DNA from 3 places in the Moritella sp. 5 genome. Region 1 is predicted to be linked to each of the others. Evidence: predicted binding sites of a transcription regulator. Region 1 holds the regulator's gene; each other region holds the start of a gene.
The links. The regulator sigma-54, encoded in region 1, starts transcription at its own class of promoters, with help from an activator protein. The targets are predictions, from matches to a motif close to GTTGGCACGNNNNTNGNNT.
Positions count from the first base shown of each region.

Region 2: a site for sigma-54 is predicted at 4,786-4,804, ahead of HWV01_RS05200 (PAS domain-containing sensor histidine kinase). Genes of this name have one in related genera too.
Region 3: a site for sigma-54 is predicted at 3,119-3,137, ahead of norV (anaerobic nitric oxide reductase flavorubredoxin). Genes of this name have one in related genera too.

Region 1 is NZ_CP056122.1:235,454-243,705, forward strand. It holds gene pmbA (metalloprotease PmbA) at 1-720, shown strand, start outside; gene mgtE (magnesium transporter) at 825-2,183, opposite strand; gene rapZ (RNase adapter RapZ) at 2,333-3,196, opposite strand; gene hpf (ribosome hibernation promoting factor) at 3,339-3,626, opposite strand; gene HWV01_RS01125 (RNA polymerase factor sigma-54) at 3,658-5,175, opposite strand; gene lptB (LPS export ABC transporter ATP-binding protein) at 5,225-5,950, opposite strand; gene lptA (lipopolysaccharide transport periplasmic protein LptA) at 5,966-6,427, opposite strand; gene lptC (LPS export ABC transporter periplasmic protein LptC) at 6,450-7,010, opposite strand; gene kdsC (3-deoxy-manno-octulosonate-8-phosphatase KdsC) at 7,007-7,555, opposite strand; gene HWV01_RS01150 (KpsF/GutQ family sugar-phosphate isomerase) at 7,557-8,252, opposite strand, start outside.
Region 2 is NZ_CP056122.1:1,123,590-1,131,841, forward strand. It holds gene secD (protein translocase subunit SecD) at 154-1,992, shown strand; gene secF (protein translocase subunit SecF) at 1,995-2,930, shown strand; gene HWV01_RS05195 (sigma-54 dependent transcriptional regulator) at 3,206-4,675, shown strand; gene HWV01_RS05200 (PAS domain-containing sensor histidine kinase) at 4,842-5,897, shown strand; gene HWV01_RS05205 (sigma-54 dependent transcriptional regulator) at 5,902-7,293, shown strand; gene fliE (flagellar hook-basal body complex protein FliE) at 7,416-7,745, shown strand; gene fliF (flagellar basal-body MS-ring/collar protein FliF) at 7,768-8,252, shown strand, end outside.
Region 3 is NZ_CP056122.1:970,216-978,467, reverse strand. It holds gene HWV01_RS04485 (AraC family transcriptional regulator) at 1-1, opposite strand, end outside; gene norW (NADH:flavorubredoxin reductase NorW) at 414-1,577, opposite strand; gene norV (anaerobic nitric oxide reductase flavorubredoxin) at 1,574-3,073, opposite strand; gene norR (nitric oxide reductase transcriptional regulator NorR) at 3,256-4,797, shown strand; partial or broken gene HWV01_RS22465 (Ig-like domain-containing protein) at 6,251-7,912, opposite strand; gene HWV01_RS04460 (OmpP1/FadL family transporter) at 7,997-8,252, opposite strand, start outside.

The sequences.
Region 1 (8,252 bases):
GACGCAAGTAAATTGTGGACACCAGAGCAAGTTGCTATCGAAGCGGTTAATCGTACTGTAGACCGTTTAGGAGCGCGTAAAATCGATACCTGTAATGTACCGGTTATTTTTCATCATGATGTTGCAAGTAGCTTAATGGGTCAGCTGGTAATGGGTATTAGTGGTGGTAGCTTATACCGTAAGTCATCATTCTTATTAGATAAGTTAGGCGAACAAATTTTCCCTGACTGGTTAAACATCCAAGAACGTCCGCATATTAAAGGTGGTTTAGCCTCATCTATGTATGATGCTGAAGGTGTGCGAACTAAAGATTTAAATGTTGTAGAACAAGGCATTTTAAAGAGCTACCTATTAACCAGCTACAGCGGTCGTAAATTGGGTATGCAAACAACTGGCCATGCTGGTGGTATCCATAACTGGAATGTCACAGGTAAAGGCGAAACATTAGGTCAATTGTGTCGTCAAATGGGCACTGGTTTATTGGTGACTGAACTCATGGGGCAGGGTGTGAATATTGTAACGGGTGATTATAGCCGTGGCGCCTCAGGTTTCTGGGTTGAGAATGGTGAGCTGCAGTATCCAGTACACGAGATCACGATCGCAGGTAATTTAACGGATATGTTCAAAAATATTGTTGCAGTCGGTAACGATATTGATGTTCGTAGCAGTATTCTAATGGGCTCTACACTATTAGAATCAATGCAGATTGCAGGTAACTAATATCCCTCTAGGTTTAAGTGAAAAAGCCTGTGTTATGATGACACAGGCTTTTTACGTTATAGGCTATTAACTTTACTTTCTGAACTCTGCTTTCGTTAAAAAGGTTAACCGTAGACGAGTGTTGCCATGCCTAAGAAGGCAAATAGACCGACGACATCGGTAACGGTAGTGAGTGCCATGCCGCCAGCTAAGGCAGGATCGATATTGTATTTCTTCATTGCCAGTGGAATGACCACGCCAGCAAGCCCGCCCATCGCCATGTTGATAAACATGGCGCCACCAATGATCAGCCCCAGAGATGGATCGCCTTTCCATAATGATACTATGATTGCAATAGATATTGCCCAGATAGCCCCGTTCAGTGCGCCAACCATGGCTTCTTTACCAATTAACCAACGGCTATTGTCGTCATTAATATGACCAACTGCCATGCCACGAATAACCAATGCGAGGGTTTGATTACCGGCAATACCGCCCATGCTTGGCACAATGGTCATTAAAATAGCAAGTGTAGCGAGTTGTTCTAAGGTCGCTTCAAACATGTTAGATACGGATGCAGCAGTCAGCGCGGCAATTAAATTAACCCCAAGCCAGAGTGTTCGACGTTTGGTACTTTGTATTACTGGCGCGAAGGTATCTTCATCGTCATCCATACCGGCCATACCCATCATGTCATGCTCGGCATTTTCACGAATAATATCAACCACGTCATCGATGGTAATACGTCCGAGCAGTTTACCTGAGTCATCAAGTACTGGTGCAGAGATCCAGTCATGACGTTCAAACAGCTTGGCAACCTCTGAGGTATCCATATGGGCAGGTAAGGTTTCTGCTTCGCGATCCATAATGGTGCTAATCACACTGTTTGGATCTGTTGTTAATAACATGGCTAAGGGCACATCGCCAATTAAGCGATCATCTGTATCAACCACGTATAAAGTATCTGTAGCATCGGGTAATTCACCGCGTAAACGGATATAACGTAAGATCACATCGACAGTCACATCTGGTCTTAAAGTAATGGTATCTGTGTCCATGATACTGCCAGCAGTGTCTTCTGGATACGCCATCGCTGTTTCTAAACGCTGACGATCTTGGGTATCCATTTGGGTGATAACTTCTTGATAGATACTGTCTGGTAGGCTACGGAGAATATTGGCTAAATCATCAGTATCGAGCCCTTCTGTCGCAGCGACAAGGGACTCCGTATCCATCAGTTTAAGAATACTGGTCTTGGCATCTTCATTAAGTTCGTCAAGGATTTCACCTTGCATTTCAGAGTCGGTCAAACGCCACAGTACTTTACGGCCTGCTGGTGGCGATGATTCCAGTAATAACGCAATATCACAAGGGGGCGTTTGGTAGAGCATTCGTTTAACGTGAATGAACATACCACTATCAAGTGCTTCGTTCACTTCGCTTAAACGTAGGTGTGTGCAGTCATGCTCCATCTTTTCTGGCATATGTCGTCCCCATTCTTATTATTCTTCTTCTGCAAGACCTTGCTTGCAGGTGCTGCGTAATTCTAGCTTAATCTGTATTTATAATCAGCATTAACAATAAAGTAAAATAATTAACTGTATAGATCGTTAACGCCATTGCAAATGAGTACCTAGATAATTTTATGTTTATTTTTTTCTAAGGTTTGATGGCGAGTTTGCACTACACGACTTTGTAGTTTAAAGCTCTTTGCTAATTGTTCAGCAATGAATACCGAGCGATGTTGGCCGCCTGTACAACCGATAGCAACGGTGACATAACTGCGGTTATTTTTTTCTAACATTGGCAACCAAGTCGTGAGTAAGTTTTCAATCTGTTGTGAAAAGCTCATGACATCAGGCTGTTGGCTCAGGTATTTAATGACGGGTTCATCAAGACCTGTGTAAGGTTTTAATTCTGGGATCCAATGGGGATTTGGTAGAAAACGGACATCAAATACATAATCGGCATCCATAGGTAGACCATGTTTAAAACCAAATGATTGAAATACTAAGACAAGTTGGTTGTTTTTTTTTCCTAAAATACGTTCTTTAATCTGTTCACTGAGTTCATGAATATTGAGTTCAGTAGTATCGATTTTTAAATCAGCAAGTAACGCTAAAGGGCTTAATCGTTTTTTTTCTATTTCAATCGCTTGTGATAGAGATAGCTCATCTTTTGTTAATGGATGAAGGCGTCTGGTTTCACTATAACGCTTGATAAGGACTGACTGGTTAGTATCAAGAAATAAACTAGTCAGATCGGTGCTCGTTCTTAACTCTGTAATTATGTCGTTTAATTCTTTTTTTTCTGTCGGTAAGTTACGGACATCAATACTCACTGCCACTTTTTCGGTTTGGTCATTTAAGGCTTTTAGCAGTTGTGGTAGTAATTTTACTGGTAGGTTATCTACGCAATAGTAGCCTAGATCTTCAAGCACGCGTAATGCAATTGATTTACCAGATCCTGACTGGCCGCTGACTATTATTAATTTCATCTTTTATCCTCACAGCGATATAAAATAATGGGTTCATTATCCCGCAATTGATTTGGATATGATATGTTTTAATTATGTCAGAAGCATTAATACCTAAAGGAAAAAGTGGTTTTCCTTTAGGTTATCTGTGGCGAGATTAAAATTAATGACGAATCAACTTCTCTTTATGCTTAATCACTTGGCGATCGAGCTTATCCAGTAAGCCATCAATTGCGGCATACATGTCATTGTGTTCATGCACGGCAAAGATCTCCCCCCCATTTAAATGTATTTTTGCTTCTGCAATTTGAAGTAATTTTTCGACATTTAAAATCACATGGATATTGTTTATATGATCAAAATGCCGTTCTAATTTGGAAAACTTGCTATCAACATAATCTTTCAGTGAGTCTGTAATGTTTACATGTCTACCGGTTAAATTAATTTGCATATATGTCTCCCCTATGAAGGTTGGATTAGCCTTATAATAGGCTTTTACGCTGATTAGACGGTGGTATACTTAGTGCCTCCCGATATTTTGCAATCGTACGTCTAGCCACTTTGATACCTTGATCAGCAAGTAAATCAGCAATCTTGCTGTCACTTAATGGTTTAATGACATTTTCTGCCGCGACCAATTTTTTTATTAATGCTCGAATAGCAGTTGATGAACATTCTCCGCCATTGTCAGTACTTACATGGCTTGAAAAGAAAAACTTAAGTTCAAAAATACCACGTGGTGTATGCATAAACTTCTGCGTTGTTACCCGTGAAATGGTTGACTCGTGCATTTCCACTTCTTCGGCAACATCATTTAAAACCATAGGTTTCATGGCTTCATCGCCATATTCAAAAAAATCAATTTGTCGTTGAACAATACTTTTCGTTACTTTTAGTAAGGTTTCATTACGGCTATCTAAGCTTTTAATAAACCATTTAGCTTCTTGTACATGCGTTCGAATAAACTGCCCATCGCTGCTATTACGATTGCTTGTCGACAAGTTTGAATATTCATTGTTCACTTTTAATCTTGGCACAATGTCAGGATTTAACTCGACTACCCACTGATTATTTTTTTTCTTTACTAAAACATCGGGAATTACATAAAGCCCTTCAGTCTGATCAATAACATTGCCAGGTCTGGGTTCTAGACTCTGAATTAATTGCATGATCTCTTTAAGCTGTGGTTCTTTTAATTTTGTCTTACGGCTTAATTGACGGTAGTCGCGATTGCCTAATAAATCCATGTGAGACTGAATTATTTGCTGACATTCTGTTAACCAAGGTGTGTTTTTAGGTAAATGCTGAAGTTGGATCAATAAACATTCTTGTAATGAACGCGCTGCAACGCCGATGGGATCGAAATGTTGAATACGCTTTAATACTGCTTCTATTTCGTCTAATTCAACTTGCTCTTCACTATTTTCGTTACTGCTGTCGCTAAGTTCTTGGTGACCGTTATTGACGCTAGACAGGATATCTTCACAAGTCTGATTAAGGTAACCATGATCATCAATGCCATCAATAATCGCAACTGCAATAGCACGATCGGTGTCAGAAAATGGGGTTAATTCCATTTGCCACATGAGATGCTCGTATAAGCCTTCGCTGGTCTCACCTTGATAGACTTGGTCTAAACCATCAATACTGCTGCCCGCACTGCTGTGAGTCTGTATTTGAGGGGTGTAGACATCATCCCAATTACTGTCATTAGGTAATTCATCTGGCATGGCTTCACTGGCTAGCGCATCACTAACTTCTATTTGGCTGGCATCGGTAACGGTGTCGTTATTATCTGAATTATGTCCATCACTACTTTCTGCATCGTTTGGTTGAGCTGTGTTGGGATCTTCTTGTTCCAGTAGCGGATTACTGTCTAATGCTTCTTGAATCTCTTGCTGTAACTCCAAGGTCGATAATTGTAATAATCGAATCGCTTGTTGTAACTGTGGCGTCATTGCCAGAGATTGACTCATACGAAGTTGTAATGATGGCTTCATCTAACGACTACTCTCTCTTCCTTAAATGCGGTAACGTATCAATATCAAACTATAGTCGGAATTGATCACCTAGGTATACTTCTTTTACTTTTTCGTTGGATAAAATCTCTTCAGAAGTACCAGATGCGATCAAGTGTCCATGGCTCACAATATAAGAGTGTTCACATACATCGAGTGTTTCACGTACGTTATGGTCGGTAATTAATACCCCTAAACCACGATCGCGCAGATGCTGAATAATTTTTTTAATATCACCTACCGAGATTGGATCAACGCCAGCAAAAGGTTCATCTAATAAAATAAACTTTGGATCTGCCGCGAGCGCGCGAGCAATCTCAACACGGCGGCGCTCACCACCCGATAAGCTCATACCTAAACTATCGCGAATATGGGTGATATGGAACTCTTCTAATAATTCTTCTAACTTTTCTTCACGTTCGAAACGGGTGAGTTCAGTTCGTAACTCTAAGATTGCCATGATATTTTTCGTTACCGATAAACGACGAAAAATAGACGCTTCTTGGGGTAAGTAACCAATACCTTGTTGTGCACGAATGTGCATTGGCTCATGTGTTAATTCTTGGTCATCAATGAAGATTTGTCCATGATCTCGTTTAACCAAGCCAACTACCATATAAAAGGTGGTGGTTTTACCTGCGCCATTAGGCCCGAGTAAACCAACAATTTGGCCTGACTCAACTTCGAGACTCACATCTGACACAACTTTTCGTTTGTTATAACTTTTTGCTAAGTGTGATACTTTTAAACGTGCCATATGAATTCATCTACTCTAATTAGTTTTGTTGTCTTCAGGAGTGAAAATAGTGATCACGCGATCGGATTCATGATTGCCGCTTTCGGCTATCATTTCTTGTTTGTCAATTTGGTAGATAATTTTTTCACTTTTAACTTCGCTATCAGCTTGGCGTAAATGTGCATTTTTTGACAAGGTTAAGCGTTTTTTGCCAAGCTCATAACGGATCTCTTCTGACTCGGTATTAATCTTTTTACCGTCATCAAGCTCTTGATAAAACGTGGCTGGACTACCTGTGGCAATCATGATTTCAGTGCCTTTTTCGCCAGTGCTTAAGACCGTGAGTTTATCGGCATGAATTAATATCGTGCCTTGGGTAACCACTACACTATCATAAAAGATTACTCGGTTCTCTTTAATGAAAACTTCTTGACGCTTGGAAGTTACGGTAACATCTTCTTGAAAATCAGACTCTAGCGCGAGTGCTGAATTACTCATGAATAATGTTAATAGTAAAACTTTATATTTTTTCATCATTAGTATAAATCGCTTCAACTTGCTTAAGGATAGTCATGTATTCTTGCTTTAAATCACCTTCAAGTCCGACACCTGTTTGATGAAATAAGTCCCCTGAAATGGTAATTAACTGATCGCTATGCACCAAATTTTCGGCAAGTTCTAATTGTAAATAACTGGTAGTAATGACATCAATATAATCACTTTTTTTCATATTTTTGATGACAACATCGTTTCGTAGTGTTGCTACATCGTCACTACTGAAGTTACCTTCTTTCGCTTTGATCTTCCATGTCGCTTGCGCATTTTCATCATAAATAATAATAACGGGGTTAGTAAACATTGTCATGCCTAACTCACCATAATGCTCCATGCTATCTGCAAAAGTGCGACGTATAATTTTTCCTTCAATACTAAACTCAACGCTACGTAGAACTTGAGCGGTGAAATCAGGCTGATATTGGGTTGACGGTGCCGTTGTAGACTCGCCATCAGGCGAAAAAAAACGCCAAATACCAAGTGCACAAAGAAAGAGAATCACAATCCCCATGTTTTGACGACTCATACAGAGGTGCCCTGTGCTTGCTCTAAGATCCCCTTAGCCAATAGGATTAGATCTGCTAATTCTCTTACTGCACCAAAGCCACCTCGAATTGAAGTGCTAAAGTCGGCACTTTTTTTAACAAGCGGGTGGGCATCGGCAACGGCAACACTGAGTCCACAAAGATTCATTACCGGTAAATCAATGACGTCATCACCAATATAAGCCACATGCTCTGGCGATATTTTTAGTTCTTCGAGCAGCATATTAAATGCGATCACTTTGTTGTCTTGGCCTTGATAGATATGTTTAACACCTAAACCTTGCATACGGTTAGCAACAATTGTGGATTGACGGCCAGTGATCACAGCAACTTCGATATCGGCATTAAGGAGTGATTTTACGCCAAAACCATCGCGAGTGTGAAAGGCTTTTAGTTCTTCACCGTCGTTACCCATGTATACGCGGCCGTCAGAAAAAACGCCATCTATATCACAAATGAGTAGTTCTAATGTTTTTGCTTTGGTTAAGATGTCTTGTGGAATCGGACCGTATAATGTATTGATCATTTTATAGTACACCTGCGCGTAGTAAGTCATGCATGTTGAAGGCGCCGACGGGCTCTTGTTGTTCATTGACGACAATTAAGCCGTTAACTTTTTTGTTTTCCATGACGGCAAGGGCTTCTGCAGCCAAGATATGTTCATTAATAGTAACACATCTTTGTGTCATTACTTCACTGATTGGGGTTTGGTGAATATCTATACGTGCATCAAGGATACGGCGTAAATCACCATCCGTGAAAATACCAACCAGCTTAGTCCCGTCATTAACAGCCGTCATACCAAGCCCTTTGCGAGATACTTCTAATAGCGCGTCAGAGATCGTCTCGGTTTGTTGTACGTTTGGTACGTCGTTACCTTTATGCATAATGTCTGAAATACGTAATAATAATTTTCTGCCTAAGCTACCGCCTGGATGAGACAGTGCAAAATCATCAGCGGTAAACCCTTTTGCTTCAAGTAAGGCTACCGCAATAGCATCACCCATCACCAGGCTTGCAGTCGTACTCGATGTAGGTGCTAATCCCAGTGGGCAAGCTTCTTTATCAACTTTAATACATAAACTAATTTTTGCTTCGCGCGCCATGGTTGAATTAGCATTACTTGTCATCGCAATAATGGGAATACTTAAACGTTTAAGCACTGGGTATACCGCTAAAATTTCATCTGATTCACCTGAATTAGATAACGCAATAACCACATC
Region 2 (8,252 bases), 890 kb from region 1:
AATAGCGTTTTTAATGGTCCTATTGTCAGCGAGTTATAAGCGAGTTAATCACCTATATGCCACCGCTTTAATTTTATAAACGGTACTTATATAACGCACTATTTATATACAGAAAACAGTATATAAATGGTCTTTATGTAAAGCTTGGCATTGATGGACTGCTATCAAATGACAAAAATAACAAATTCAAAAGTTCAACGTAAACGGCTTAACCATTATGCAGGTTGGAAGTATGTGGTTTTAATCTGTACTGTCTTAATTATGCTATTAAGTGCGATCCCTACTATATATGGTGAAGATCCTGCACTGCAAATTAACCATAAACAAGGTCAACAACCCGCTATTCACGTGCTTAAGCAGGCACTAGAAGAAAGTAATATTGCGGTAACACGTATCGATCAAGATATGGATAAAACCACGATAGTGTTAACAGGCTCAAGCTCTCAAACACGTGCTAAGGCGATACTCGAAGCCACATTGCCAGCAGATGATGATATTACTTTAGCACTCGTTTCTGCCGCACCGTTTTGGTTACAGAGTATGGGATTGAAGCCAATCAAATTAGGCTTAGATCTACGTGGTGGTGTGCAGTTCTTGCTAGATGTTGATATGGAACCTGTATTCAATATCAGATCACAGCAATTGGTAGATAGTTTACGTTCTGATTTTCGTGAGGAAGGGTTTCGAGGTGTTCGAATTAGCATTAATCATAATAATAGTTTGCAACTGAACTTGCCCACCGATGAAGCAAAAGTCACATTATTGAAATTAATGCACAACAGTTATCCGCAATGGAAAGTAACTCAGAGTTCGGGGTTATTGGTTGAGGTGAGTATTCCGAAAACTGAAAAGACAGACATCATTAACCTGACAGTGCAGCAAAACTTGCAAACTATGCGCAGTCGTATCGCAGAGTTAGGTATTACTGAAGCGATGGTTCAGCGTCAAGGTGAGCATCGTATCCGTATTGAATTACCCGGTGTGCAAGATCCGGCGACGGCAAAAAATGTAATAGGTGCAACCGCGAGCCTAGCATTCCACGAACTTGAAACCGTGCGCAATGGCAGCATGCTGGTTAACAATAACGATGGTATGCCAATCCGCATTGCGCGTGATGCTATTTTGGGTGGTGAACACATTATTGATGCTCGAGCCAGTGTTGGTGAAATAGGGGCGGCAGAGGTTAATATTACGTTAGATAATGCGGGGGGGAAAAAAATGTCGAGCTTTACCAAGCATAATATTGGTAAGCCGATGGCAACGCTCTACAGCGAGTACAGTCGTAACGCGGATGGTTCCACTAAAAAGACCAACAATATTATTAGTGTTGCTACTATTCAAGCCCAGCTAGGCAGTCAATTTAGAATCACGGGTGCAGGGAATATGGCTGATGCACAAGAGCTTGCATTGTTGCTACGTGCAGGGTCGTTAACTGCACCTGTGACGATTGTTGAAGAAAGAACGATAGGTCCTTCACTGGGGGCCGATAATATTCAAAATGGCTTCTCAGCATTAGCGCTCGGGCTGGGTTTAACCTTGGTATTTATGGCGCTGTGGTATCGCCGTCTAGGCTGGGTTGCGAATATAGCACTCATTGCTAATATTATTATTTTATTTGGCCTATTAGCCCTGATTCCAGGTGCTGTATTAACGCTACCTGGTATTGCAGGGTTAGTACTGACTGTTGGTATGGCCGTCGATACAAATGTACTAGTGTTTGAGCGTATTCGAGATAAATTACGAGAAGGACGTAGTTTTGCACAAGCCATTGACCGTGGTTTTGATAGTGCATTTGCTACGATTGTTGATGCCAATATCACCACCTTAATTATTGCGGTTGTACTGTATTCGATCGGCAGGGGACCCGTGCAAGGATTCGCTTTAACGCTGGGCTTAGGTATTTTAACCAGTATGTTTACAGGCATCTTAGTATCACGTGCATTAATTAATAAATTATGGGGTCGTGATACTCGTCATGACTTGAAGGTATAATAATGATGACTATCAATATAAACAATAGTAACAAAAACAATAGTAATAACTACAGTCAATTACGTTATATCAGCAGTGCGATATCAGTGGTTTTTATGCTTGTTGCGATCGCATTTCTTAGTATTAATGGACTGAATTGGGGGGTAGACTTCACTGGTGGTGTTATTACTGAAGTGCAGATGGATCCAACGATCACAATGAGTGAGATTTCGCCTTTATTACAATCGGCATTGAACCAAAATGTTAATGTTATTGAAGGGGGTGAGATGGGGCGGTGGATCTTACGCTACGCGGAACCAGCGAATGGTATGGGTATTCCGAATATCACAGAGGTACTCGCGCCATTATCAACAAATATTCAAGTACTAAACACCAGTATTGTCGGATCTCAAGTTGGACAAGAGTTAGCGGAACAAGGTGGCCTAGCGATCTTAGTCTCGATGTTGTGTATCATGGCGTATTTAAGTTATCGCTTTGAGTGGCGCCTAGCGTCGGGTGCATTATTTGCCTTGTTGCATGATGTCTTATTTGTACTTGGGGTGTTTGCTGCATTACAACTCGAGTTTAACTTGACGGTATTTGCGGCGATATTGGCGATTATCGGTTATTCATTAAATGATTCTATTATTATTGGGGATCGTATCCGCGAGTTACTTATTCTTAAGCCTAATTTAGCCATTGCTGATGTGAATAATGATGCGATTGGGTCAACTCTATCGCGCACAATGGTGACATCTGGAACAACCTTAATGACGGTCTCGGCATTGTGGTTACTTGGGGGCGAACCTTTGAATGGATTCTCTGTTGCGATGTTCATTGGTTTAATTGTCGGTACATGGTCATCGATTGCTGTTTCGACTACATTACCTGAATTCTGGGGGTTAAATGCCCGACATTATCAGGTCGTTGAGTTGAAAGAGGGGGGTTACGAAGACTAATACATTTATTATTGTAGGTAATTTGAGCGCGTGGGTTTGTTAATTCCGCGCGTTTATCTATGATAAACAGATCAATATGTAGATAATGTGATATAGCACAGACTATTTTTACTCTAACTTCTAATTAACCCCTACCGTTGTTTCATCTTGATTTAGGAATGTGTACTATAGCTATGTCAATAAATTGGCGTTGGTTAGTTTTTGACACTATTTAACAGTAGGTTAACTGTGGTTTATTTATTTAAGTTTGAGTAAAGTTTAGCGTAGGCAGTAATATGGATACTACTAAGTCAGTTTTTGTAATTGATGAAAATATTGAACGGAGACAAAATTTAGAAACGATATTGTCCTTTCTTGGAGAAGGCTGGCAGAGTTATGACTCTCACATCGACATTAGTGCAAAGATCGATCTTGCTGCAAATAGTGTTATCGTTTCTTCAGATAGGTATTCAGAAAAGGAATTATTTGCGTTACTTGATGCTAACCCAATGAATCCATTTTTGACGTTTGGTACAGAGGAAACTGCATCAAAGCAAGGTAATTTAATTGGTCATATCGAGCATCCTTTTTCCTATCACCAGCTGACACTTTTACTTGGACGTTGTCAATCTTATCGCCAATGTGTTACGAGTAAGTTAGGTCAATCAACCTCGGCCTCAAAAGCATTAATTAAACAGTTAATAGGGCGTGGTGATGCGATTCAAAGTGTTCGCCATTTGATTACTCAAGTTGCGACTAAGAGTGCTAATGTTTTAGTTCTCGGTGAGTCAGGAACAGGTAAAGAAGTGATTGCTCGTTCAATTCACGATGCTTCATCACGCAGTAAAGGTCCTTTTGTCCCCGTTAATTGTGGTGCTATTCCGGCTGAATTATTAGAAAGTGAGTTATTCGGTCATGAAAAAGGTGCATTTACCGGTGCGTTTTCAGCGCGTAAAGGTCGTTTTGAACTCGCAAGTGGTGGTACTTTATTTCTTGATGAAATTGGTGATATGCCACAGCCAATGCAAGTGAAATTATTACGTGTTTTACAAGAACGTGTTTTTGAACGCGTGGGTGGCAGTAAAGCAATTAAAGCTGATGTCAGAATTATTGCGGCAACACACCGTAATTTAGAACAAATGATCCTTGATGGCGAATTCCGTGAAGATCTTTATTACCGATTAAATGTATTCCCAATTGAAAGTCCGGCATTACGTGCTCGTCCTGACGATATTCCATTATTGATCCAAGAGTTATTACGCCGACACGAAGCAGAGCATGATGCGACAATCTTGTTTACTCAACGGGCAATGGAATCGTTAATGCAACATTCATGGCCCGGTAATGTTCGTGAATTATCGAATTTGATCGAACGTTTACTGATCATGACGGCTGGTAATATTGTTGATATTGGTGAGTTACCTGCTAAATACCGTTATAACGATGATGGTGAAAGTCAGATCATTAGTTCAGAGTTACCGAGTGAATTAGCTGAGCGCGATGCAATATCTGCAATGTTTAATGATGATATTTTTGCCGATATAGAAGAAGAGTCACAAGAAGATGGTTTCTTCTCGATGCCAAATAGTTTGCCTGAACGCGGCGTTAATCTGAAAGAGATGCTGGCCGAATTCGAAATCGATATGATCAAACAAGCCCTTGATCAACAAGCGCACGTTGTCGCCCGAGCAGCAGATCAACTTGGCATGCGTAGAACGACATTGGTTGAAAAAATGCGTAAGTATGGATTACAGAAAGAAGCCTAAATAAATGTAACCAAGTATAGATTTACTTATCGTTGATAAAATAAACGAGAAAGCTCAACGTGAAATTGGGCTTTTTTCATTTATATACAATAGCTTACACTGCTTAAATTGTTGGCACACTAAATGCATTATTAGGTGCGAGTCAATTTTTTAGCGGAGTGCTACCATGGTACAAGAATCTTATCCCGGCGAATTAGCAGAACTACGAGCACACAAAGATCGTAGTGAAAAGTTAGTAGAAGCATTGCCGTCAGGGTTGGTTATTCTTGATGGCAACGGTATGGTCATTGAAGTCAATAAAGTTGCAGTGCAATTACTTGGCGAGCCATTGATCGATTCACGTTGGATGGATGTCATTCAACGTGCGTTTACACCTAAAGAAGATGACGGACATGAAATTTCATTAAAGAATGGCTGTAAAGTTCAACTTTCGATCACGACACTTGGCACGCAGCCTGGTCAGTTAATAATGTTGACAGACTTAACGTATACACGTCATTTACAAGAGCGTGTCAGTCATATGAAACAGTTGTCGTCATTGGGGCGAATGGTAGCGTCATTAGCACACCAGATCCGCACGCCATTATCAGCGGCATTATTATATGGCTCTAATCTCGCCAACCCGAATCTCCCGCCTGCATCAAAGAAACGTTTTCAAAGTAAACTTATTGAACGGCTTAATGATTTGGAAAACCAAGTTAATGACATGCTGCTATTTGCACGTACCGGCAAAGATTTAGTGGTTGAAGAGATTTCACTGCAGAACTTATTAATTCAAGTGCAAGCGGGCAGCGAAGCTATGATGTTGCAGACTGGTAGCAACATGCAAGTGACACTACCCGAACCCGATTTATTAATTTTAGCTAATCGTAATGCACTTTCTAGTGCGATTGGCAACTTGATACAAAATGCATTACACGCTTGTGGTCAAGGGGCTAACCTCGCTATTTCTGCGGTCCGATCCGGTGATGAAAAAGTCGCAATTGTGGTATCTGATGATGGTCCCGGGATCTCGAAACTCATGCAAGCAAAAATCTTAGAGCCTTTCTTTACCACCAAATTACAGGGCACGGGTCTTGGCCTTGCCGTTGTACAAAGTGTGGTGAAAGCGCACCATGGCAGTTTAGAGTTAAACTCAACTGTCGGTGAAGGAAGTCGTTTTAGTATAATCGTACCGCTACATCGCGTAGCAGAACCTCAACCAATGGTAATAGGTGGATAATAGTATGTCCCATTCTCAAATTCTTGTAGTTGAAGATGATTTAGGTCTTCGTGAAGCCTTGGTTGATACCTTATTAATGGCTGGTTATGAGTGCGATGAAGTTGATAGCGGTGAAAGCGCACTGATTGCATTAGGTAAAAAAACCTATGATATGGTCGTGAGTGATATTCAAATGGGTGGCATGACGGGATTAACTTTACTGCATAATATTAAACAAAAACACCCCGATTTACCGGTATTGTTAATGACGGCTTATGCCAAAGTAGATGATGCGGTAACGGCAATGCGTAATGGTGCTGTTGACTACATTGGTAAACCTTTCTCTCCAGAAGTATTGATTAATCAGGTTGGTCGTTATGTACCACCACAAAAAATAGCTAAACGCACACCTTGTTACGGTGATGAGAAAACAGAGCAACTATTAAGTTTGGCGCGTAAAGTGGCTAAATCAGATGCAACGGTCATGGTGACAGGTCCAAGTGGAACGGGTAAAGAAGTGCTATCACGTTATATTCATGATAATTCACTGCGTTATGACGGGCCATTTGTGGCTATTAACTGTGCGGCGATCCCAGATAATATGTTAGAAGCAACTCTGTTTGGTTATGAAAAAGGTGCATTTACTGGCGCGATACAAGCATGTCCAGGGAAATTTGAACAAGCACAAAACGGTACCATTTTACTGGATGAAATCTCGGAAATGGATTTATCGTTGCAAGTTAAATTATTACGGGTATTGCAAGAGCGTGAAGTCGAGCGCTTAGGGAGCCGTAAAACCATTAAACTTAATATACGAGTCATTGCTACCAGTAACCGTAATATGAAACAAGCTGTCTCGAATGGTGATTTCAGAGAAGATTTATATTATCGCTTAAATGTATTCCCATTAGCTTGGCTACCGTTAACTGAGCGTAAAGGTGATATCTTACCGATCGCGGAACATTTATTAAAATTACACTGCAAACAAAATAATATTCCAACGTTAGAGTTACTTAACTGCGCGAAGGCGAAGTTACAGATTTATCATTGGCCGGGTAATGTACGTGAATTGGACAACGTGATCCAACGCGCGATGATTTTAGCTGTTGATGGAAAAATAAAAGATGCAGATCTTATTTTAGAAGATTTTACCGCTGCAGATTTTCAAGTCATAGCACCGATTGCTCAAGCGCCGCCGCTGCATATTAAATCGGAAATCCCTGTGCGTAGTATTAATCAACCCAACGAGCCATTAGGTAATGAATTACGTCAGCAAGAATATCAAATTATTTTGGAAACCTTGATTGGTTGTAATGGCGTGCGTAAAAACGTTTCAGAGAAATTGGGTATCAGTCCACGTACATTGCGCTATAAATTAGCGAAAATGCGAGAGCAAGGCATCGAAATACCTGCATAACTATTTATAAAAATAACCGTTATAATAAAGACCGTAATTAATTGAAATTACGGTCTTTTTTTGTTGGCATGTTAATTGCTATCTTCATAGTAGGTCAAAAATATGACAATTTAGGATAATCAATGAATATCGCAGCCAATAATCTCTACTCCGAAATGCAAAGCATGTCGTTACAAGCGACTAAATTTGAAGCCGATCCTACCGCGGTAAAAGCGCCAGCCACTACATCTGCCAATTTTGGCGATATGTTGCAGCAAGCAATGGATAATGTTAGTGGATTACAGCAAAATACGGGTGATTTACGCACCCGTTTCGATCAAGGTGATCGCAGTGTGTCCCTAAGTGATGTTATGATAGCATCGCAAAAATCGGGGATAGCGTTCGATGCTACGGTACAGGTTCGTAACAAATTGATCGAATCTTATAAAGAAATAATGAGTATGCCTGTTTAATCTTGGGTAAAGGAGTAACTCTGTGGCTGATATAGCTTCAAATACAGGTATCGTAAGTAATGACGATATGGGTAATGATTTAGCGCAATTAGATGAAAATGAGCAAAAAAGTTCAGCATTTGGTTTTTTCACTAATGCCGATATCTTACGTCAAATTATTCTAATATTAGCATTAGCGATCTCGCTAACCTTAGTGGTATTTATTCTACTCTGGGGTAAAGAGCCTGAAATGCGTCCTTTAGGCACGTATCAAACGGTTGAACTCATTGAAACCCTCGAATTTTTAGACCAACAGAAAATAGAATATAAAATTAATGGTGATACGATCTCTGTTCCTGCTGAGCAGTATCAAGACATTAAATTAAGATTACGTCGCTCAGGACTCATCACTGCTGAATTAGAAGGTGACGATATTTTGATGAACGATATGGGCTTTGGTGTCAGTCAGCGTGTCGAACGAGAACGTTTAAAACTGGGTCGTGAACGTCAAATATCACGGGCATTAAC
Region 3 (8,252 bases), 730 kb from region 1:
TATGCTTGTCCTATAGAACAATAATACTGATTAGTACTAATAAGTAATAATAACGTAACTAATGAGCGAATAGTATTGCTATGTGGATGGGTAACACTCATGTGCTGTCGCCAACAGAGTAAACTTGAAAGTAAGTGAACGACTCAACTGGAGATAATAATATGAATGCTTTAATAAACAGAATTAATCAACTAATTATCGAAAACCGTAGTGAATGGATTGGACTAATCACCTATGGATACGGTATTGACAGTAACGATGCTCTCAAGTACTACGGATACACATCAATAGAAGATTATAGCCAAGACTTGATAAAATACTTTTCTAATAAACCGCACTGATTTAATCGAACAAGCAACAGGGTGATGACTTACCGCCTGTTGCTTTCAATCTTAAATTTTTTAAGAATCGTCTTACACTATTTTAGCCACCTGGGGTACGTTAGGTAACAAGCGTAATAACTTAAACGCTTCAGGCATGTTTGCCTGCGTCACCACAAAACCCATTAACACCTCATCGCGATCAAAAGCCTTTGCTGTCATTCCCGAGGTAGTCAATTCTACTTGCCAACGCGCATCCTCCGCAGTGGTATTCCCACCTAATTGAATAGGATATAGCGGCGTTTTAACTTTGACTAACATCGCTGGAAAAATCACATTCGTCGCGGCATTCGTTAGCGTTTTTGCTAACGCATTAGCACTGAGTATTATTGGCTGTAAGAAAGCCAAATGTTTACCGTCAATCTCAGCGCAATCGCCAATTGCAAAAATATGTGGATCGTTTGTTCTTAATTGCTTATCAACAACAATACCACGATTGACCGCGAGTCCAACCAGACTCGCTAATGTAGTATTAGGTTTCAAACCAGCAGCACACACCACACTATCAACCTTGGCGCTATATCCGCTCTTAAAACGAACCTCGATACCAGTATCCGTTTTTGTCATCTTGCTGAGTTCATTACCCAGCTGCAGCTTAACTCCCTGCCTTCTCATTGCTTGATACAGCTGAGATGATATAAATTCAGGTAGTAAATTAGGCAGTAATGAATCTGACCGGTCGCTTAATATCACATCATAATGAGCGATAGCCAAATCCATCGCAATTTCAGTTCCAACTAAACCAGCGCCAACAACTAATACAGATTTAGCATTCGCTAATTGTTCCTGTGACTGCTGATATTCATCCAGACTGTTCAGCGTAATAATCTCTTTGGCAGCATCCCCATCAACAAATGGCACAAACGACTGTGCCCCCGTAGCAAGTATTAAGTTATCGTATGCTATCTCGATGCCGTGACAACTCACTGTTTTTTCCGTGCGATTGATTTCATCAACATAGGTATTTTTCATCAGGGTGATATTATATTCAGCCGAAAAATCTATCCCGCTTTGCTTAACCATATCTTGCGCAGTCAGTTTTTTGCTAAATACATGGCTCAGTTCCGGTTTTACATAATCATCACCACTGCCAGCGGTGATCACAATAATTTCTTGTTCCTTGCTTAACCGACGAATTGATTTAACTAATTGATAAGCAGCAAACCCACTGCCTATGATAACGACGGATGAACTCATGCTGCATCCTCAGTTTTTATCTCTTCAAACACATCTTTACCTAAACCGCACTCGGGACAAAGGAAATAATCAGGTACGTCTGACCACGCTGTACCCGGTGCAATATCTTGATTTGGTTCTCCTTGCGCAGGATCGTATACCCACTGACATACCGTACATAACATCGAACTCTCAGCATCAAACTGTGCCACTGCACTTTCTGGTATTGACTTTTCAACTGCAACGGTCTGCGAGGATTGTTCTAGTACAGCTTGATTTTTTACGGGTGCGGGTACGACTACATCTGCAACCGTATGATTTGTTAGCGCCCATTCTTTCGCTAGCGTGCGTCCATATTCACGGCATGCTAATATCGCTTTACCATCTGGTTTCCATTTTGTTTTAAGGCTTGGGTAAGCTGCAAAGCCCGCTTCATGCAGTCGGTTTTCAATACGATCAATCGCCCCACCAGTCCAACCATAACTACCAAATGCCGCCGCTTTTTTATTTTTAAAACGCAGACCAGTAATCTCTTCAAGCATGGCGGCAACTTTAGGCATCATCACATTATTCATCGTTGATGAACCCACTAAGATGCCTTTGGAAATAAAGGCATTCGATAGAATTTCATTTTTATCATGACGTGCCACATTGAATACTTTCACCGCAACATTACTATCCACCTCATGAATGCCCTGTGCAATAGCATCCGCCATCGTACGAGTATTATTCGACATAGAATCATAAAAAATAGTGATGCGATCTTCTTGATATTTACCTGCCCACGCCAGATATTGTTCAATAATCTGAATAGGATTATCACGCCACACAACACCGTGTGCAGTCGCGATCATATCGACGGGTAAATTAAAGCCTAATATTTCTTTAATCTTAGCGGTAACGAGAGGGCTAAATGGAGTAAGAATATTGGCATAATAACGTAAACATTGATCCATTAACTCTTTCGTATCTACTTCATCATTGAATAAACGCTCATCACAATAATGCTGACCGAATGCATCATTACTAAACAACACCGCATCACCGGTCATATACGTCATCATACTGTCAGGCCAATGCAACATGGGGGTTTCAATAAAGACCAACTGCTTACCATTACCTAAATCTAAACTATCACCCGTCTTAACCACGTTAAAATTCCACTCGGGGTGGTGGTGGTGACCGGTAATTGAATCAATCGCATTTTCTGTACAATAAATAGGGGTGTTCGGTATTTTATTTAATAACGCAGCTAATGCACCTGCATGATCTTCTTCAGCATGATTAATCACAATGTAATCAATTTTGTTAAGGTCAATTTCCAGTTCTAATTGTTGAATAAATTCGGAGCAGAATTTGTGGTCAACCGTATCAATCAGTACCGTCTTTTCCTCTTGAATAAGATAACTATTATAACTCGTGCCTTTTTCTGTTTTAAATTCAGTACCGTGAAAATCACGCACTTCCCAATCACGCTGTCCAACCCAAGAAATATTATTTTTTACATGAATAGCCATATTGTATTCCAATTAAAGAGTTAACGAATTTATATCGCCTCTAAATTGCAGGTACCATGCCAAAAGTTAACGAGTTGATTTTAAAGGAAACAGCCAGATATCACTGTCATGATGACTATCTTTACATATTGTCATTATGACTATAGACTGTCGATAAGACAGTATTTAATATGGCTGACATTATGCAAACTAGTACTAAAGACCTTATCCATATCGCCTTAGATTTAACAACCAATATCTCCAGTCAGGATCGTTTCGAACGCCTACTTACAACAATGCGTAGGCTATTCAACTGTGATGCATCTGCGCTATTAGAGTTTAAGGGACTGCATTTCAAACCCTTAGCAATTAATGGCCTTAATCCTGACGTATTGGGCAGGCAATTTAATATCAGTGAACACCCTAGATTAGAAGCCATTGCCAGAGCAGGTGATGTGGTTAGGTTTCCCGCAGACAGTTCTCTGCCCGATCCTTATGACGCCCTGATTACCTCACATGAAGGTAATTTGCATGTACATGCCTGTGTCGGATTACCTTTAATGGCAAATCAACGCCTAATTGGTGCTCTTACCCTCGATAGTTTTGACCCCCACCAGTTTGATAACTTCAGTAATGATGAACTACGTACAGTGAGTGCGCTTGCAGCTGCAACACTTAATATTGCATTATTGATGGATGAACTGGAAAAAGCGGCAGGCGATATGACAGAATCAGATCCCGCCAAACATCAACCCCAAAGTAACACTGAAATTATTGGTCAATCCGCGCAGATCCAAGCCTTAAAAAAAGAGATAAGCGTGGTTGCCAGCACCGATATGACCGCATTAATCTTAGGGGAAACAGGGGTTGGTAAAGAATTAGTTGCCACCGCAATCCACCAGCAATCTTCTCGAGCCGACAAACCTCTGATATACCTTAACTGCGCAGCTTTACCAGAATCTATTGCAGAAAGTGAACTATTTGGACATGTAAAAGGCGCATTTACCGGTGCGATAAGTAACCGCAGTGGTAAGTTTGAATTAGCAGATAAAGGCACCCTATTTCTTGATGAAATTGGTGAGTTAACCCTGACTTTACAAGCAAAGCTATTACGGGTATTACAATATGGTGACTTACAACGTATTGGTGATGACCGTAATTTAAAAGTCGATACGCGCATCATCGCAGCAACCAACAAAGACTTGAAAGAAGAAGTACTGGCTGGTCGCTTTAGAGCAGATCTTTATCATCGCCTTAGCGTATTTCCCATTACAGTATCACCGCTGCGCGAACGTGGCGAAGACATTATATTATTGGCTGGTTTTTTCATTGAACGCTGTCGCAGCAAACTGCAATTAAGCCACCTGAGTTTAAGTTCCACCTGCCAAGCTATACTGATGAATTATCCATGGCCAGGTAATATCAGAGAATTGGAGCACAGTATTAACCGCGCTGCGATTCTGGCCAGAGCAGAAGCTAAAGATGAATACGTGGTGCTTCAACCTGCACATTTTAAGCTTGAGCATACACTAGTTGAAGTAACTGATATGATTGAGCAGCCGACAATGTCTGCCACCAACATCCCCGTCGATAATTTACGTGACGCGACCGAGCAATTTCAACGACAGTTAATCAATAACGCGCTTAAACAAAATAACAATAACTGGGCAGCGACAGCACGCCAGCTTTCAGTCGATGTAGGGAATTTGCATCGATTAGCTAAGCGGATTGAATTGAAACAATAACAATTGAAAGAGTAAAATTGCAAAAGTAAAAAGGCCGCACATTTATATTAATAAACATGTGCGGCCTGTTTTTCAGTATAAAAAACTCAATCAACAACTACTTCATTGGTAGAGATATCTGTCTTAGTGATACCGTACCAGGAACTAATTCCAGCGTCATTTCAGCAGCTCCGTCACCATCATTATCAATATCTAGAATAATGACATCGATCTCTATGTGATTTTTGTTTAATAAGATAATTTCCATACGACCATCATCTAAAAATTCAATAGGACCTTGCAGATCCATCGTGATTGGATAACTGTGTAAGTTATGCGGAAGATCTAATGTCACATGCATGTTAGGCGAATCCATATAGACATCAAGCTCGATAGCAAAATTAAGCTGCTGAGTTTCCTCATTCCAAATAATATAACCCGTTGGTACAACTGTTTTACCATCAACAACAGGGTAACGCGGGCGCATGATCATGGTCCCAGTAGGTACATCACTATCACCAATCAGTTTCAAGTCAACCTGAACATAGACTTCTGATGAGATCATCTGCTGTGCATGCACCTTTACTGGTATACGATTATTAACCGGATCATATTCACCCACTTCCGTTGGCATAAATGCACTAATGAGGGTCTTAGATTTATCTTCTGAACATGTAGTGCCAATTGCGCAACCTGTTTGTGCATCTTTAATTAATCCATCAAAACTATTCTCTTTCACTCTTAATTTTGCAAAGTTACTGGTTAGCGTTTCCCGTCCTTCATTCCAGCGGTAATCACGGTTACTATCCGTCGTCGGCATCATCAGTGGATTAAACACAAAGTTATCCGCAGGGGCAGATCTAAATGGTATTTTAATATCAGGTCCACCTTGATCTTCGACACTACTTTCTTTCAATAATGTCGTTTGTAACGGATAGCCAGCTTCACTGCAAATAACCGAGCCACTATTACAATCAACTTGATCTTTCGTCGCATCTTCTTGTGAAATTAACGAATATTGATAAACATTAGACCCTTGATCTTGCCAGTTTTCCGTTGGCGAGAAAGTTAATATTTTATTATCATACTTCATCACCCCCGGAACAGTTGACAGGCAAACACCTGCGCTATTCACTATTTCAACACGAAATGAACCCGTATCACAGTTATTACCAAGTACTAAGCTTGCTTTGTCAATTGGCTGACTAAAAACAATAAAGATATCTCTATTAGCCTGTAAACTAAAAATATTAAACCTATCATCCTTAGCAACAGTCCCACTACCATCAGAGCCTCCATCACAACGACCCGCAATGTCATTTGCATAGTTAGATTCGACCAATGCACAAGAGTAGCCAGGAACAGTACCTTCAACCATAGGTGATGTTTGTCTTAATTCCTGCGTTTTATAAGGAGTTGTAAAGGTTTGTTGCAAAAACGCTGAATTACCCGCTAAGTCTTTAATGCTCCCCGTGATCGTATAGTTGGTTGCAGAAGCTAAACTAGCAGCAGGATCAATAACGATAGATGAGCCATCTTGACGGATATAAGCATCAATCACAGTATCGTTTTCATCCTTAAGCACAATACTCTGCAACGATGTTAATTCTAACGGTTCATTGTAAGTAACCGTGACATTATCACCCACACTAAAGTGAGTAATATTTTCGCCTGGGTAAGCTGATTGGAAGACGGGTGAAGTAACATCAACAGCAGGTGCAGGTGTTTCATCAGCAGTATACGACTCCATATGGAATGAGACTTGCGCATGTGCATTATCAACACCTAAGATTTTCAAATCAATTTCACTGATAGCATCAATGATCATCGTTGGGCCTTCCGTTCTGACGGTCCCCATTAATTCAAGGTGCATAATGTTCTGACTTAAGCCACCGTTAGCTTTACCATTTATTTTTCCATTTTCAAGATAACCATCGGTGGTCATCGCTACATCCATGAACAGGTGCAATTGCTTCGGTGCATATTTATGATCTGAACTGGTATTATTAATTAAATAACCTGTCGCATCAGAAATATTAGTCATGCGAATATTACCGGTATCGAAACCCGTTGGTAATTCCCCCCCCACTTTAACCGTCAGGTTAGAACTATTTAAAATAGAACCTTTGCGGATAACAAGTGGAGCCGAACTATCAAAATTACCCAAGTTAGCGAGTTCAGTAATCAGATCAGAATCAACATAAGTGGTGTCATTAGCACCAATCAATACTGATTTAATGGTTACCGCATTAATGAGTTCTCCAGAATAAGGTGACTCCTGATAACCATTATTCAAGGTCACATTCATTGGTTTAAATGCATGGTCGCCCGAATCTAATACCGTAAATGTTTTTCCTAGACCCGCAAAGCTATTCCCCACCTTATCTTTAACATCACTACTGACGATTAATTCATACGTCGCATCAACATCAAGGTCAACCGTTGGATCGAATGTGATATAACGGCCTTTGGCAATTAAATCACCGGGAACTTGCTCTGTCGATCCGATTTTTTGGAATTTAAATGAGTCACCAGTGATCAAGGTTTTAATATCAATTTCGTTGGTCATGCGGAGACGTAATGATGTAAACGTCGTAAAGGGCAAGTCATCCGTTGGATAAAAACCGTTAGTATCCAATGCAAAATTAGCTGAATCTTTACCTAATCGAGTCGTGAACGTCAGTGGATGTTGCGCCGTTCTTTCTGCAGTTAATTCTTTATTACCCTCAGCTTCATTAATCAAGCCTATTTCATAAATAACGGTATACTGTTCACCCGTTTTAAGTGCGTGTTTTGGTTTAAATGCCAAACCATTCGCTTTTGGGTTTTCAGGATCTGTCGCAAAACTACCTTCAGTCACTTCGACCGACGTCACTTCAACCACATTACCATTACTGTCTATTAAGCTAAAATCTTGTGTCGAAAAGCTATCTAATGGATGAGAAAATGATAACAGTACAGAGGTATTAACCGCGACATCACCTTGACCATTCGATGGGTATGAATAGAATTCATGTGCATCAAATAAACTTTTAGCGCGACGTTTTGCTAATTCATCCCGGCTTTCTTCTGCCGTTAAAATTGGTTCTTTCACTTTTTCATTATCTTGTGGTTCAAGTCCACAACCAGCAAGCATGACGGCCGAGGCAACGAGGCTCCCCTTCACAAAAGAGCTAAAAAAAGAATTTAAACGAAAGTTAACTGTTTTCATAAAGCCCCCCTAAAACTTAGTCGCGAATGAAAGTGAAATAGTTGACACAGTGCCTTCTAACTCAACTGAAGAAGTGTTTGCACTATCATGATGTGAGATAGTGTGGGCTGTTGGATCAAGTACCTGTAGTTGATACGCAAAATCAATCTGCCAAGGATAAGCCGTTAAACTAGTACCTTTATGGAAATAAGAGAAACCAGCACCAACCACTAATTTATCGGCACTCAAATAATTCACATCCAACGTTGCTTCACCAGTGTCTAAT